3 regions of the Marinobacterium sp. NO-S09 genome follow, and region 1 is predicted to be linked to each of the others. Evidence: predicted binding sites of a transcription regulator. Region 1 holds the regulator's gene; each other region holds the start of a gene.
The links. Region 1 encodes sigma-54, which starts transcription at its own class of promoters, with help from an activator protein. Its sites were predicted from a motif close to TGGCACNNNNNTTGCTNT; they were not measured.
Positions count from the first base shown of each region.

Region 2: the regulator sigma-54 is predicted to act here: its motif matches at 2,323-2,340, upstream of flgF (flagellar basal-body rod protein FlgF).
Region 3: the regulator sigma-54 is predicted to act here: its motif matches at 2,013-2,030, upstream of O3C79_RS16165 (nitrate- and nitrite sensing domain-containing protein).

Region 1 covers NZ_CP168954.1:3,809,746-3,813,727, reverse strand. Annotated here, with positions in the region: gene rapZ (RNase adapter RapZ) at 1-354, opposite strand, end outside; gene O3C79_RS17590 (PTS sugar transporter subunit IIA) at 357-818, opposite strand; gene hpf (ribosome hibernation-promoting factor, HPF/YfiA family) at 840-1,130, opposite strand; gene O3C79_RS17580 (RNA polymerase factor sigma-54) at 1,183-2,709, opposite strand; gene lptB (LPS export ABC transporter ATP-binding protein) at 2,757-3,494, opposite strand; gene lptA (lipopolysaccharide transport periplasmic protein LptA) at 3,494-3,982, opposite strand, start outside.
Region 2 covers NZ_CP168954.1:3,987,369-3,991,350, reverse strand. Annotated here, with positions in the region: gene O3C79_RS18405 (flagellar hook assembly protein FlgD) at 1-293, shown strand, start outside; gene O3C79_RS18400 (flagellar hook protein FlgE) at 308-2,269, shown strand; gene flgF (flagellar basal-body rod protein FlgF) at 2,388-3,131, shown strand; gene flgG (flagellar basal-body rod protein FlgG) at 3,147-3,932, shown strand; gene flgH (flagellar basal body L-ring protein FlgH) at 3,957-3,982, shown strand, end outside.
Region 3 covers NZ_CP168954.1:3,499,329-3,503,310, forward strand. Annotated here, with positions in the region: gene nirB (nitrite reductase large subunit NirB) at 1-456, opposite strand, end outside; gene O3C79_RS16165 (nitrate- and nitrite sensing domain-containing protein) at 713-1,969, opposite strand; gene cobA (uroporphyrinogen-III C-methyltransferase) at 2,190-3,062, shown strand; gene O3C79_RS16175 (sigma-54 interaction domain-containing protein) at 3,071-3,982, opposite strand, start outside.

The DNA of each region.
Region 1 (3,982 bases):
CTGCAGGCTCTGGTTATTGTCGCTCAGAGGGTGACGGCGGCGTGTGGCATTGTAGCGGCGCAACAAGGTGGCCTCGCCGGCGTCAAGAAACAGGGTTTCGATGCCCAGGTTCGGCAGCTTCTGCAGCTGGGCCATGATCTCGGGGAACTGCTGCAGGTTGCTGGGCTGGTTGCGGGCATCAATGCTGACGGCAATTTTGCTGATTGGCTGGGGATCGGCCAGCATCAGCTTGATCAAGTCAGGCAGCAGCAGGGCAGGCAGGTTGTCGATGCAGTAGAAGCCGACGTCTTCCAGTACCTGAAGTGCCGTACTTTTACCTGATCCCGAGCGACCACTGAGCACAACCAGGCGCATGCTCAATGCTCCTGGCAGAGCTGTTGGACGCGCTCCAGCAGATCATCGGCACTGCCGCAGGCTCGCAGCGAGTCCCGCGTTTCCGAATGGTTGAACAGTTCAGCCAATCCCGCCAGGGTTTGCAGATGTTCTTCGGCGCCTTCTTCCGGGACCAGCAGCAGGCACACCAGATCAACCGGGCGATTATCGATGGCATCGAAATCGATCGGGCTGGTCAGTGTCATCAGCAGTCCAACGGCCTTGTGTACGCCGGCCATACGACAGTGAGGAATGGCGACGCCTTCACCGATACCGGTGCTGCCCAGGCGTTCACGATTGATAAGGCCGCTGAAGATATCTTCAGCGGCCGGGCCATCCAACTGCTCTGCAATGGTTTGGCTGGCGAGTTCGAGAACCCGCTTTTTGCTGACTACATCGACGTGGCAGAGTGTGCGCGATGGGGTCAGCAGTTCTGATAGTTGCATGTGGTTACGTGCTGCTACCGGTTATTTGTGGGATTTCATCTTTTCTTTGTGCTTGATGATCTGACGATCGAGCTTGTCGACCATGCCGTCGATGGCGGCATACATGTCGTCGTGTTCGTTCGCAGCAAAGACTTCACCGCCGGCGAGGTGGATGTTGGCCTCGGATTTCTGGCGCTGTTTCTCTACGCTAAGGGTGACCTGTGCATTGGTGATGTTGTCGAAGTGACGTTCCAGACGATCAAACTTGTTACGTACATAGTCATTCAGGGCATCAGTCAGTTCGACATGGTGGCCAGTGATGTTGATCTGCATAGGTTTTTCTCCTTCTCATAGGGGTGCAGCAGATGCACCGCCTTCACTCTCATTAAACCAGACGCTTGCGCTCATTAGAAGGCGGAATGTGCATTGCCTCCCGATATTTTGCAACGGTACGGCGGGCAACGTTAATGCCCTGTTCCTTGAGTAGCTGTGCGATTTTGTTGTCACTCAGCGGTTTGGCTGTATTTTCATCATTGATCAGCTTCTTGATCAATGCGCGGATGGCGGTAGACGAGGCGGCTCCGCCATCGGAAGTACCCACATGGCTGGAGAAAAAGTACTTTAGCTCGAAGATGCCACGCGGTGTGTGCATGTATTTCTGGGTGGTAACGCGCGAGATGGTGGATTCGTGCATGTCGACCGCTTCGGCGATGTCATGCAGAACCATCGGTTTCATGCCCTCGTCACCTTCTTCAAAGAAGTCGATCTGGCGCGCCACGATCTCCGTGGTGACCTTGAGCAGTGTTTCGTTGCGGCTGGCCAGGCTCTTGAGGAACCAGCGTGCTTCCTGCAGGTGGTTCTTCAGGTAGGTGTTGTCGGCGCTGTTATCGGCGCGGCGCACCAGGTCGGCATACTGGCTGTTGATCTTGAGCTTGGGTGAGGCCTCATTGTTGAGGCTCACGGTCCACTGGCCCTGCTGTTTGCGCACCAGTACATCCGGGATGACATACTGCGCGGCTTCAGGGCTGATGATGCCGCCGGGCTTGGGGTTCAGGCTCTGGATCAGGCTGATGACCTGTTGCAGTTCCGGCTCCTTCAGGCGCATGCGGCGCATCAATGTGCGGTAGTCGTGGCTGCCCAGCAGATTAAGATGGTCGCGCACCAGGCGGATCGCATAGGGGCGCAATGGAGTATCTTCGGGCAGTTGCAGCAGCTGCAGACGCAAGCATTCATTGAGGTCGCGGGCACAGACACCGGTCGGATCAAACTGCTGCAGGCGGTGCAGCACGGCTTCCACTTCATCCAGCTCCGCATCCGCAAAGTCCTCGGGCTGGTGATTCTGGAAATGCTCCAGCAGATCCTCGGTACTGGTGGTGAGGTAGCCATCGGCATCCACCGAGTCAATGATGGCCAGCGCGATCTGGTAATCGGTCTCACTCATGGGGGTGAGGTTGAGCTGCCACAACAGGTGATCCTGCAGGCTGTCTTCCATGGTGTCATTGTCGCCCGGCGACCAGTCGTCATCACGGGGCTGGGACGGTGTGCTCTGGTGCTGGAAGGTGTCATCCCAGCTGCTGTCCGTGGTCAGCTCGGCCGGAATCTGATCATTCCAGTGATCTTCGGGCTGGTCATCACTCCAGTTGTCGTCACTGTCAGCGTTGTCGCTGGTGCTGGCGGTTTCCCGGCTGGACGTGTTGTCCGCTGAGTCGCTGTCCTGACGGTCGCTGTCCGCCTCGGCGGCCTGATGAGTCTCATGCTCCTCTTCGGCTTCCAGCAGGGGGTTGCTGTCCAGCGCCTCCTGAATCTCCTGTTGGAGGTCCAGCGAGGAAAGCTGCAGCAGGCGGATTGCCTGTTGCAACTGAGGGGTCATGGTCAGCTGTTGGCCGATCTTGAGTTGTAAGGATTGTTTCATAAACGACTGCCAATTGAACTGCTAGGAAGACTCCCGGGGGAAAGCCGCTAAAGCGAGAACTGCTCGCCCAGATAGGCACGACGGACTTGTTGATCCGCCAGGATCACCTCCGGGGTACCCTGTGCCAATATGCCTCCTTCACTGACGATATAGGCTTGTTCACAGATATCAAGCGTCTCACGCACGTTGTGGTCTGTGATCAATACACCGATACCGCGTGATTGCAGGTGGCGAATGGTCTGCTTGATGTCACTGACCGATATGGGGTCAACGCCGGCAAAGGGCTCATCCAGCAGAATAAAATCAGGTTCTGTTGCCAGGGCGCGGGCGATCTCTACCCGTCGACGTTCGCCGCCGGAAAGCGACATGCCCAGGCTGTCTTTCAGATGGGTGATATGAAACTCTTCCAGCAGCTCTTCCAGCAGGGCCTTGCGGCGGCTGGCATCGAGCTCGGGTCGGGTTTCCAGTATCGCCATCAGATTATCGCGCACGCTGAGTTTGCGAAACACCGAAGCTTCCTGAGGCAGGTAGCCAATACCGCGTCGCGCACGCTCGTGCATGGGCATGCGGGTGACATCATCCTCGGTGATCATGATCTGGCCCCGGTCAGCCGGGATCAGGCCCACAATCATGTAAAAACAGGTGGTTTTGCCGGCGCCGTTGGGGCCCAGCAGGCCGACTATCTGGCCGCTGTCCACGTGCAGGGAAACGTCACGTACGACTTCGCGACCCTTATAGCTTTTGGCAAGATTGCGGGCTTCCAGACGTTTGGTGGGTGCTGTCATTAATTTGAATCCGTCCGCGGCTGGATGACCATGCGTACACGTTCGCCATTGGCGTCATCACTGCCGAAGGCATTTACCACGGCTTTTTCCATGTTGTAGACGATACGCTCACCGGAAAATGAATCCTGACCCTGATCGACGCGGGCAGATTCGGTGATGGTCACTTCCTGGCGATTAACCTGGTAGTCCATACGCAGGCCGTAGGCGCGAGTAGGGGCGGCATCGGCCTCGGGCTGCTGATGAAATTCGGCCGGTGAGCCGGTCGAGATAATGCGCGAAACACCGTTGCCCTGGCGGTGCAACTCTACGCGCGCGCCCTTGATCAGCATACTGCCCTGCCGAATTTCCACGTTACCGGTGTATACGGTGATACCGGTGCGCTCGTTGATGCTGGCGCGATCAGCGCTGATGTTGATCGGCTGATTATGGTCATCCGGCAGTGCCTGAGCTGCCGCCGGCAGCCAAAGCAGTAGAGCTGCGCAGAGTCC
Region 2 (3,982 bases), 180 kb from region 1:
ATATCCGGATTTCCATTATGGATGGCAGTAACAACTTGGTTGATCAGGTCAGTATGGGGGCCATGCCCGCTGGGGATCACAACTTTGTATGGCAGGCTCACGAGGATGTCCCAGCAGGTAACTACAAAATCATTGCTGAGGCGGCCACAGGTGCTGATGGAAGTTACGAAGAAGTTGGCACCTATATGGGATTTAACATTAACAGCGTCACTCTAGGACAGAACGGTATTGGTATGAAAGTGAATACTAATATCGGCTCAATTGAAATGAGTGAAGTGAAACAGCTCGGTTAAGCGAGGATAGAATAATGGCAGGTTTCAGTACAGCAGTTACAGGCCTGAAAGCATCTACTACCATGTTGGATGTGGCCGGTAATAACATCGCCAACTCTAGTACTGTTGGCTTTAAATCATCCCGCACTGAGTTTGGTGATATTTACTCAACGGCGGTTGTAGGTGCTGGTTCATCCAATACACCAGGATCTGGTGTAACGGTGACAGATATCGCTCAGGACTTTAGTGCCGGTACGATTGAGTTTACTAACAACAATCTGGATCTGGCGATCAATGGGTCAGGTTTTTTTCAGCTGAATGATGGTCAAGGTGGTGTGACCTACACTCGAGCAGGTGCTTTTGAGCTAGATAAAGAAGGTAACATCGTTTCTAAAACTGGAAAGTTCCTGCAAGGGTATGGTCTGGATGCGGATGGTAACCGCTTACCGATCGAAAATATGAAGGTTACTGAGAAGGAGAGCCCTCCTAAAGCAACTGAGAACATTGATCTGTCATTTAATATTGACTCGCGTGAAGATGCTACACAGCTACTACAAACTTACGATAAAGATGAACCTGCATCTTTTACGTATACAACAACTGTCCGTACGTTTGATAGCTTGGGTAATGAACATACGGTAAAGCTCAATATGCGGGAGCAATCACCTGAGCGCAACACTTTTGCCTATGACACGGGTACTACTATATCTGGAGTAGATGTAACAGCGGGGCCTTTTGGTGGGGCTCTGGATCCAAACGCTTTGCCTCAATGGGCAATAGATTTGCAAGCAGCAGATCCGCGTGTCGATATATATAGTATAAATTATGATGGTGCGGCGACGCCCTCACTAACTTTTGAAACTTATGCTTGGGCCACAGACCAAGGGGATTTGGTTGTGACTGATGGTACAGATGTTGTGCCAAATAACCTAACTGGTTCGGCTCATTACAGGGATGCAAATGAAGTTTGGGCCTATGAGCTTGCGAATGTAACAAGCCCTGCTTCAGGTGTTGTTACGATTGGCGGTGTTGATATTGGTATTGAGAACGCGGTTGATGCCTCTTCGATTGGGCGAAGAATTGCCGAGTTTGAGCCTCAAATATTAGACTCTAATCCAAATATTCAATCAGTACAGTTTGACAGTAGCAGCAACCCTCCTTCGATAAAGGTTACCTTCAAAGCAGATGAAGGTGATGTTAATAACGGTGATTTGGACTTGGTTCAAGTCAATGACTTGAATAACTTTGATTTTGGAGATGCTACCGCAGCTGCCGGTGCTCAAAATGTTGGCCCGGCTGTTGTGCAGCAAGGTGATAACTCATATCAAGGTTACTATCGAGCTTACGCATATTTGAATGGCGAAGAGCTCCTTGACCTCGGTAAGGCTACGGACCCTGGTGAACCAAGTGGAACGGAGCCTGGCTCTATTTTGTTGAGCTTTAATCCGACAAATGGTCTTCTGAGAGGTGTGAATGTAACAGAGGACGGGGACTTTTTCTCGTCGGGCTCAGCAGTGCCGAGCATTACCATTTCGGGGGCTGATCCGGCAAATCCAGGCACTGAGATTGAGCTTGATCTGACTGGTACAACTCAGTTTGCATCTGCCTCAATAGTTAAGGCCTCGCAGCAGGACGGCTATACAAAAGGTGATTTGATTGGTGTTACTTTTGCCGGATCAGGGGAAATGATCGCCTCGTATAGTAATGGTGAAAACCAGTCGCTGGGTGTAGTGGCGTTGGCAACCTTTGAAAACCAGGATGGTCTTCAGCCCAGTGGTGATACCGAATGGATTGCAACACTTGAGTCGGGTGATGCGATTGTTAACCCTCCTGGTACGGGACTTAACGGTACGCTACGTTCAGCTGCACTGGAGGCCTCCAATGTGGATTTGTCTGAAGAACTGGTGAAACTGATTGAAGGTCAGCGTAACTATCAGGCTAACTCCAAGACACTGGAAACCATGAATACCGTGACCCAGGCGATTCTGCAGATCTAGTAATCCGCCAGAATTGAATTCTAAACCGGGCTTTGGCCCGGTTTTTTCGTTTATGGCATGTACTTTGCTTTATATCTGCTAAAGCCACCAAAACGGCAATCCTTTACCGGAGCAGTTGATGGACAAGGTACTTTACGTTGCCATGACGGGCGCACGCGAAAACATGCGAGCCCAGCAGGCACATGCCAACAATCTGGCCAATGCCACTACCACTGCCTTCAAGAGTGATCTTGAACAGGCCCGTTCCATGCGTGTACTGGGCGATGGCTATGAGTCGCGCGTGTATTCCATGAGCGAGCGCCCAGGCAGCAATATGGAATCTGGCACCCTGATGCAAACGGGGCGTGATCTGGATATTGCTGTAGATGGTGATGGCTGGCTGGCAGTCATTGGTCCAGACGGCAATGAAGTTTACACCCGGAATGGCGCTCTGCAGATCAATGCCGCCAACCAGCTGGTAACGGGCAGTGGCTTGCCGGTCATGGGTACCGGCGGTGCGCCTATCGTGATCCCTCCCTCTGAAAAGATTGAGATTTCCACGGACGGCAGCATTTCCATTCGTCCCCTGGGTGAGAATGCGGTTGATATTGCGTTGATTGACCAGCTAAAGCTGGTTCAGCCTGAGGAAGGTGCCTTGTACAAGGGGCAGGATGGCTTTATGCATACTGATAACGATGTGCCCTTGCCGGCCGGACTGAATGTGCAAGTACGTTCCGGTTATCTGGAAGCCAGTAACGTGAATGCGGTGGATGACCTGACATCGATGATCAGCTTGTCTCGTCAGTTCGAAATGCAGGTGAAAATGATGAAAACCGCCGAAGAGAATTCATCCAAGGCAGCCGAAGTGCTGAGAATGAGCTGATAAGGAGTTAACAACATGCATGGTGCATTGCACGTCGCAAAAACAGGCCTGAGCGCTCAGGATACTCAGCTCAAGGTCATCTCCAATAACCTGGCAAACGTCAGTACCGTTGGCTTCAAAAAGGATCGCCTGGGGTTTGAAGATCTGCTGTATCAGGTGCGCCGCCAGCCAGGTGCGGAGACTGGGGCTGACTCTCAGCTCCCGTCAGGTTTGCAAGTTGGTAGCGGGGTACGCACTGTTGGTACTCAGAAGCTCTTCTTTACCGGCGATATGCAGATCACCGACCAGCCGTTTGATCTGGCGATTAATGGCCGTGGTTTTCTGCAGGTGCAGATGCCTAACGGCGAAATTGGTTATACCCGCAACGGTGAGCTGCACTTGGATAGCGAAAACCGCCTGGTGACGGCAGAGGGGTATCCGATTGAGCCAGAGATTACACTGCCAGGAGAAGTGACCAACTTCTCGGTGGGTGGTGATGGCACTGTGAGTGCATCAGTGGCCGGAGACCCTGAGCCTACCGTTCTGGGGCAGCTTGAAACCGCAGACTTTGTCAACCCGCAGGGGTTGCTGGCAATAGGCCAAAACCTGTTTACGGAAACCGGCGCCAGTGGCGCGCCCATTATTGGTGTGCCGGGTGAAGACGGTCGGGGCATTATGAAACAGGGCATGCTGGAAGGTTCCAATGTAAATGCAGTGGAAGAGCTGGTGGATATGATTACCACTCAGCGCGCCTATGAAATGAACTCCAAAGTCATTTCGACAGCGGATGAAATGCTTGGTTACGTAAGCCAGCAGCTCTAACGTATTAAGTCCTGGGGTGTGAGAATGAAAGCGTTGATGCGGGTAGGTGT
Region 3 (3,982 bases), 310 kb from region 1:
CAGGCCACCGCCAATAACAACGCCGGTCTTCATATCCTTGGCGCTGGCCTGAATCGCATCCAGATCATCCAGTGTGCGGTACACCAGGCAATGGGCCTGGTCACCACCGGGGATGGGCGGAATAAAGGGATAGGAGCCGGTGGCCAAGACCAGTTTGTCATAGGCGTACTCACCCTGATCGGTGGTCACCGTGCGTGCATCGGGGTCAATTGAGGTAACCGCTTCATCCAGATGCAGATCGATAGCCGACTGCTGATAAAAATCCGCATCGCCCAGGCGCAGGTGCTCGGCGTCCTTCTCGAAGTATTCCGACAGATGAACCCGGTCGTAGGCGGAGTGGCGTTCAGCCCCGAACACGGTCAGTTGATAGTCAGCAGAAGCTTCATTCGCCAGCCACTGTTCCACAAAATGATGGCCGACCATACCGTTGCCAATCACGATCAAGCGCTGTTTCATTGTTTGCCTCCCGGGAAGCTTGAAGCAAAAAAAAAGCGCCCACTTTCTCAATCGCTACGGGCGGTGCGATTGGAAAGTGGACGCCATTGTCCAATAAAGAGCAGATACCCGAGGGCACCTGGTTATTTTTCTTGTGATGTACTTAGCAGGTGTTGTGCCAACTTTTCATGTCGCGCATTCTCTGCGCTGTATCCGAGTTTATCCTCAGATCGCGCACCACTGAGGTGCAAAAAACCGAACATTGCCACTTTTCAGGTCAGCCTTTCAGCTTTTCAGCCGCCGCTACCACACGGGCAGCCACATCAATCAGGCGACAATTTCCCTCCATGGCAGCACGACGCAAACTGGCAAAGGCTTCCTCCTCAGTCATCTTCTGATACTGCATCATCAGCCCCTTGGCTCGCTCAACAAGCTTGCGCTCGGTGAGTGCCGAACGCGCTTCTTCCAGCTGATCGCTCACCTGCTGCAGGTGGTCTGCCTGCTCCTGCAGCAAGTCATACAAAGCACGCACCGAGCCGGCAGCCGGTACCTGCTCACTGTCGGAAGATGCATCCAGCAGTAGGGAAAATGCCGATACGGGTTCAGCCGGTGGTTCGGCTTCCAGGCGACTGCGGTTGTCCTGTAACGCCTTGCGTGCTTTTTCCAACCGCTCGCCGGCCATGGCCTGCAGGTCTGCCGACAGCTGCTCCTCCAGCTCTCGCATGCCGTCAATACGTGCCGTCGCCACCGCAAACCAGGTCTCACTGACCCCATGCGGCACTGCTGTCCCCTCTCCCAAGGCGTCTATCACCTTGCGCATCCGCACCAGCTCGGCTTTGGCCGGTGCCTGTTCCAGCTGCTCCCAGAACCAGACTTCTTCAGGCTCGGCAAAGCGAACAAATACGTCCAGGCAGCGCTGCTGCGACTCCCGCAGATGCTGCAGTCGCGCCAGTATTTCGGTATCAAAGGCTTCAGCAGCAAAACCGACACAGCCCCAGGCCCGCTCCTGCCCGGTATGTTCTTTGGCCTGCAGGAAGTGAAACAGGGCCACCAATGCCCGGGAGATCTCGGCATCCGCGGCAATATCAGCAATTTCGAACAGGACCGACAGCAACTCGGCAATAAGACCCGACCAGGCTTCTGTGGCCTGTGCCGTCGTCAGGTTTCCCTGCTCAATGCTGTTGCGCAGCTCCGCCAGATCCTTGAGCTGCAGCAGCACATGGGCGATACGGTGATAGAGCCGGGCACTACTCCAGAGTTGATCCTGCCCCGACTGCACCCGTTGCAGATAGTCACAGAAATGATCACTGGCAGTATTCGTGCGGCCGTTCTGCTGTTTAAGCTCCTCGGCAAATTCCTGTCCTGCCGAAGCCAGAAAGACATTGGAGATCCCGCGCTCGCGCTGGAGTTCATGTACCAGCTCACACACCGCCGCCACCAGATGACAGCTGTGCACCAGCTGCCCCAGCGCACGTGCTTCACTGCCTCGGGCGGCCAGCAGGAAGTGTTCGGTTAACTGTTCAGGCGTCGACATGGCTACTCCGGTATCAAACATTTTCAGCAGTTTTAGCCGGATCAATGCAAGGCCTGTTCCAGCCAGAACGAAAAACCGGCATTAATCTTGCTTTGTTTCTAGTGACGGCTTTCATGGTCTGAAGGTTGTCTGCATAGCTCTTAAAATGAGGCATTGGCGCCTGCACTTCCATCGCTCAGCGGTACGGAGGCAGGCGCTTTTTTTATGGGGAATCGCAACCATGATGACACTGACACTCAGCTTTCTGCGCACGGCGCTGCCTGCTTTCAACTTCAATCCAAGCCGATGGAAACCCAGAGGCGAAAACACAGCGCGGCTTCCGGAGAAACAGGGACAGGTTAATCTGGTGGGTGCAGGGCCCGGGGACCCGGACCTGATCACACGCAAAGGCTGGAAAGCACTGCTGCAGGCGGATGTCGTCGTATACGACGCTCTGGTCAGCGATGCACTCATGGCAGAGATTCCGGCTCAGGTTCAGCGCCTTTATGTCGGCAAACGCAAGGGCGCACATTCAGCCAGTCAGGCCGAGATCTGCCAACTGCTGGTTGAACTGGCGCAGCAGGGCAAACGGGTTGTGCGCCTGAAAGGCGGTGATCCACTGGTATTCGGCCGCCTCACCGAAGAGATGGATGCACTTAGACAGCACTGCATTCCCTTCACGCTTGTCCCTGGTATAACGGCTGCCGCCGGTTGCGCTGCCAGCTGCAAAATGCCGCTGACCGAACGAGAGAAGGCTCCACGCCTGCGCCTGATCACCGCACACAGCTGCGATGACCGCCCCATCGACTGGGCTGACCTTGCACGCACGGATGAAACACTGGTGTTTTACATGGGCCTGAGTATGGCGAGCACCATCTCAACCGAGCTCCAATGCCACGGATTACCCGCAGACTGGCCGGTGCTCCTTGTGGAGCGCGGCACCCATGAAGACCAGCGGACTTTGCGCACGGAGCTGGGCTCCATGACCCGCATGATTCAGGACAACAATCTGCAGACGCCAACCCTCATACTGGTGGGGCGTGTCGTCGAGCACTATGACGCTAATCTGGGGGCAGAACAGCTGCTGGAAAGCCTGATGGAAGAGCAGCGCTGATGGCGAAACTAAAGCTTGTTATAGAGTGCCGCACGGGACAGCCCCAAACGTTTGGCCGCCTCGGTACGGTTGCCATCACAGAGCTGCAGCGTCTCCTGAATAATACGCGCCTCCTCGATTTTCAAACGCTGCTTGAGCGTCAGGCCCGTTTCTGGCGGTTCAGCGTCCTGAGATTGAGCTGAATGGGTATCCGTTGCGCCTGTTTTGGGCTGCGTCTGAATCATCGGCAGCAGCTGGGCCGCATCGATATGGCTGAGGGTTTCATTGAGAATGCAGGCACGCTCCAGCACGTTGTAGAGCTCGCGTACATTGCCTGGCCAGCGATAGGTCTTGAGCAGGCGAACGGCCTCATCGGTCAGGGATTTGGGCAGGATACCCAAGCGACTGCAACAGTCATCCAGAATACGTTCGCCCAGAGCATCCACATCATCCAGACGCTCACGCAGAGCCGGCAAGCGGATCGGCATCGCATTGAGGCGGTAATAAAGGTCAGGCCTGAAACTGCCATCCGCAACCATCTGCTCCAGATTGCGACTGGTTGCCGCCACGATGCGGACCTGGGTGGTTTGCACCTGATTGGAGCCCACCCGCTCGAACTCCCGCTCCTGCAACACACGCAACAGTTTGGACTGCAGGGCCAGCGGCATATCGCCCACCTCATCCAGAAACAGAGTGCCATCGCCCGCCACTTCAATCTTGCCGGGACGCCCCTCTTTTTTGGCACCGGTAAACGCGCCCGAGGCAACACCAAAAAACTCGGACTCCATCAGGGTTTCAGGAATGGCCGCCACATTGACCGATACAAAGGGTTTATCGGCACGGTCCGACAGACCATGCAAGGAATGGGCAAACAGCTCCTTGCCGGTACCGGTTTCACCGGTCAGCAATACGGTGATATCGAAACGGGCTGCCTGACGGAT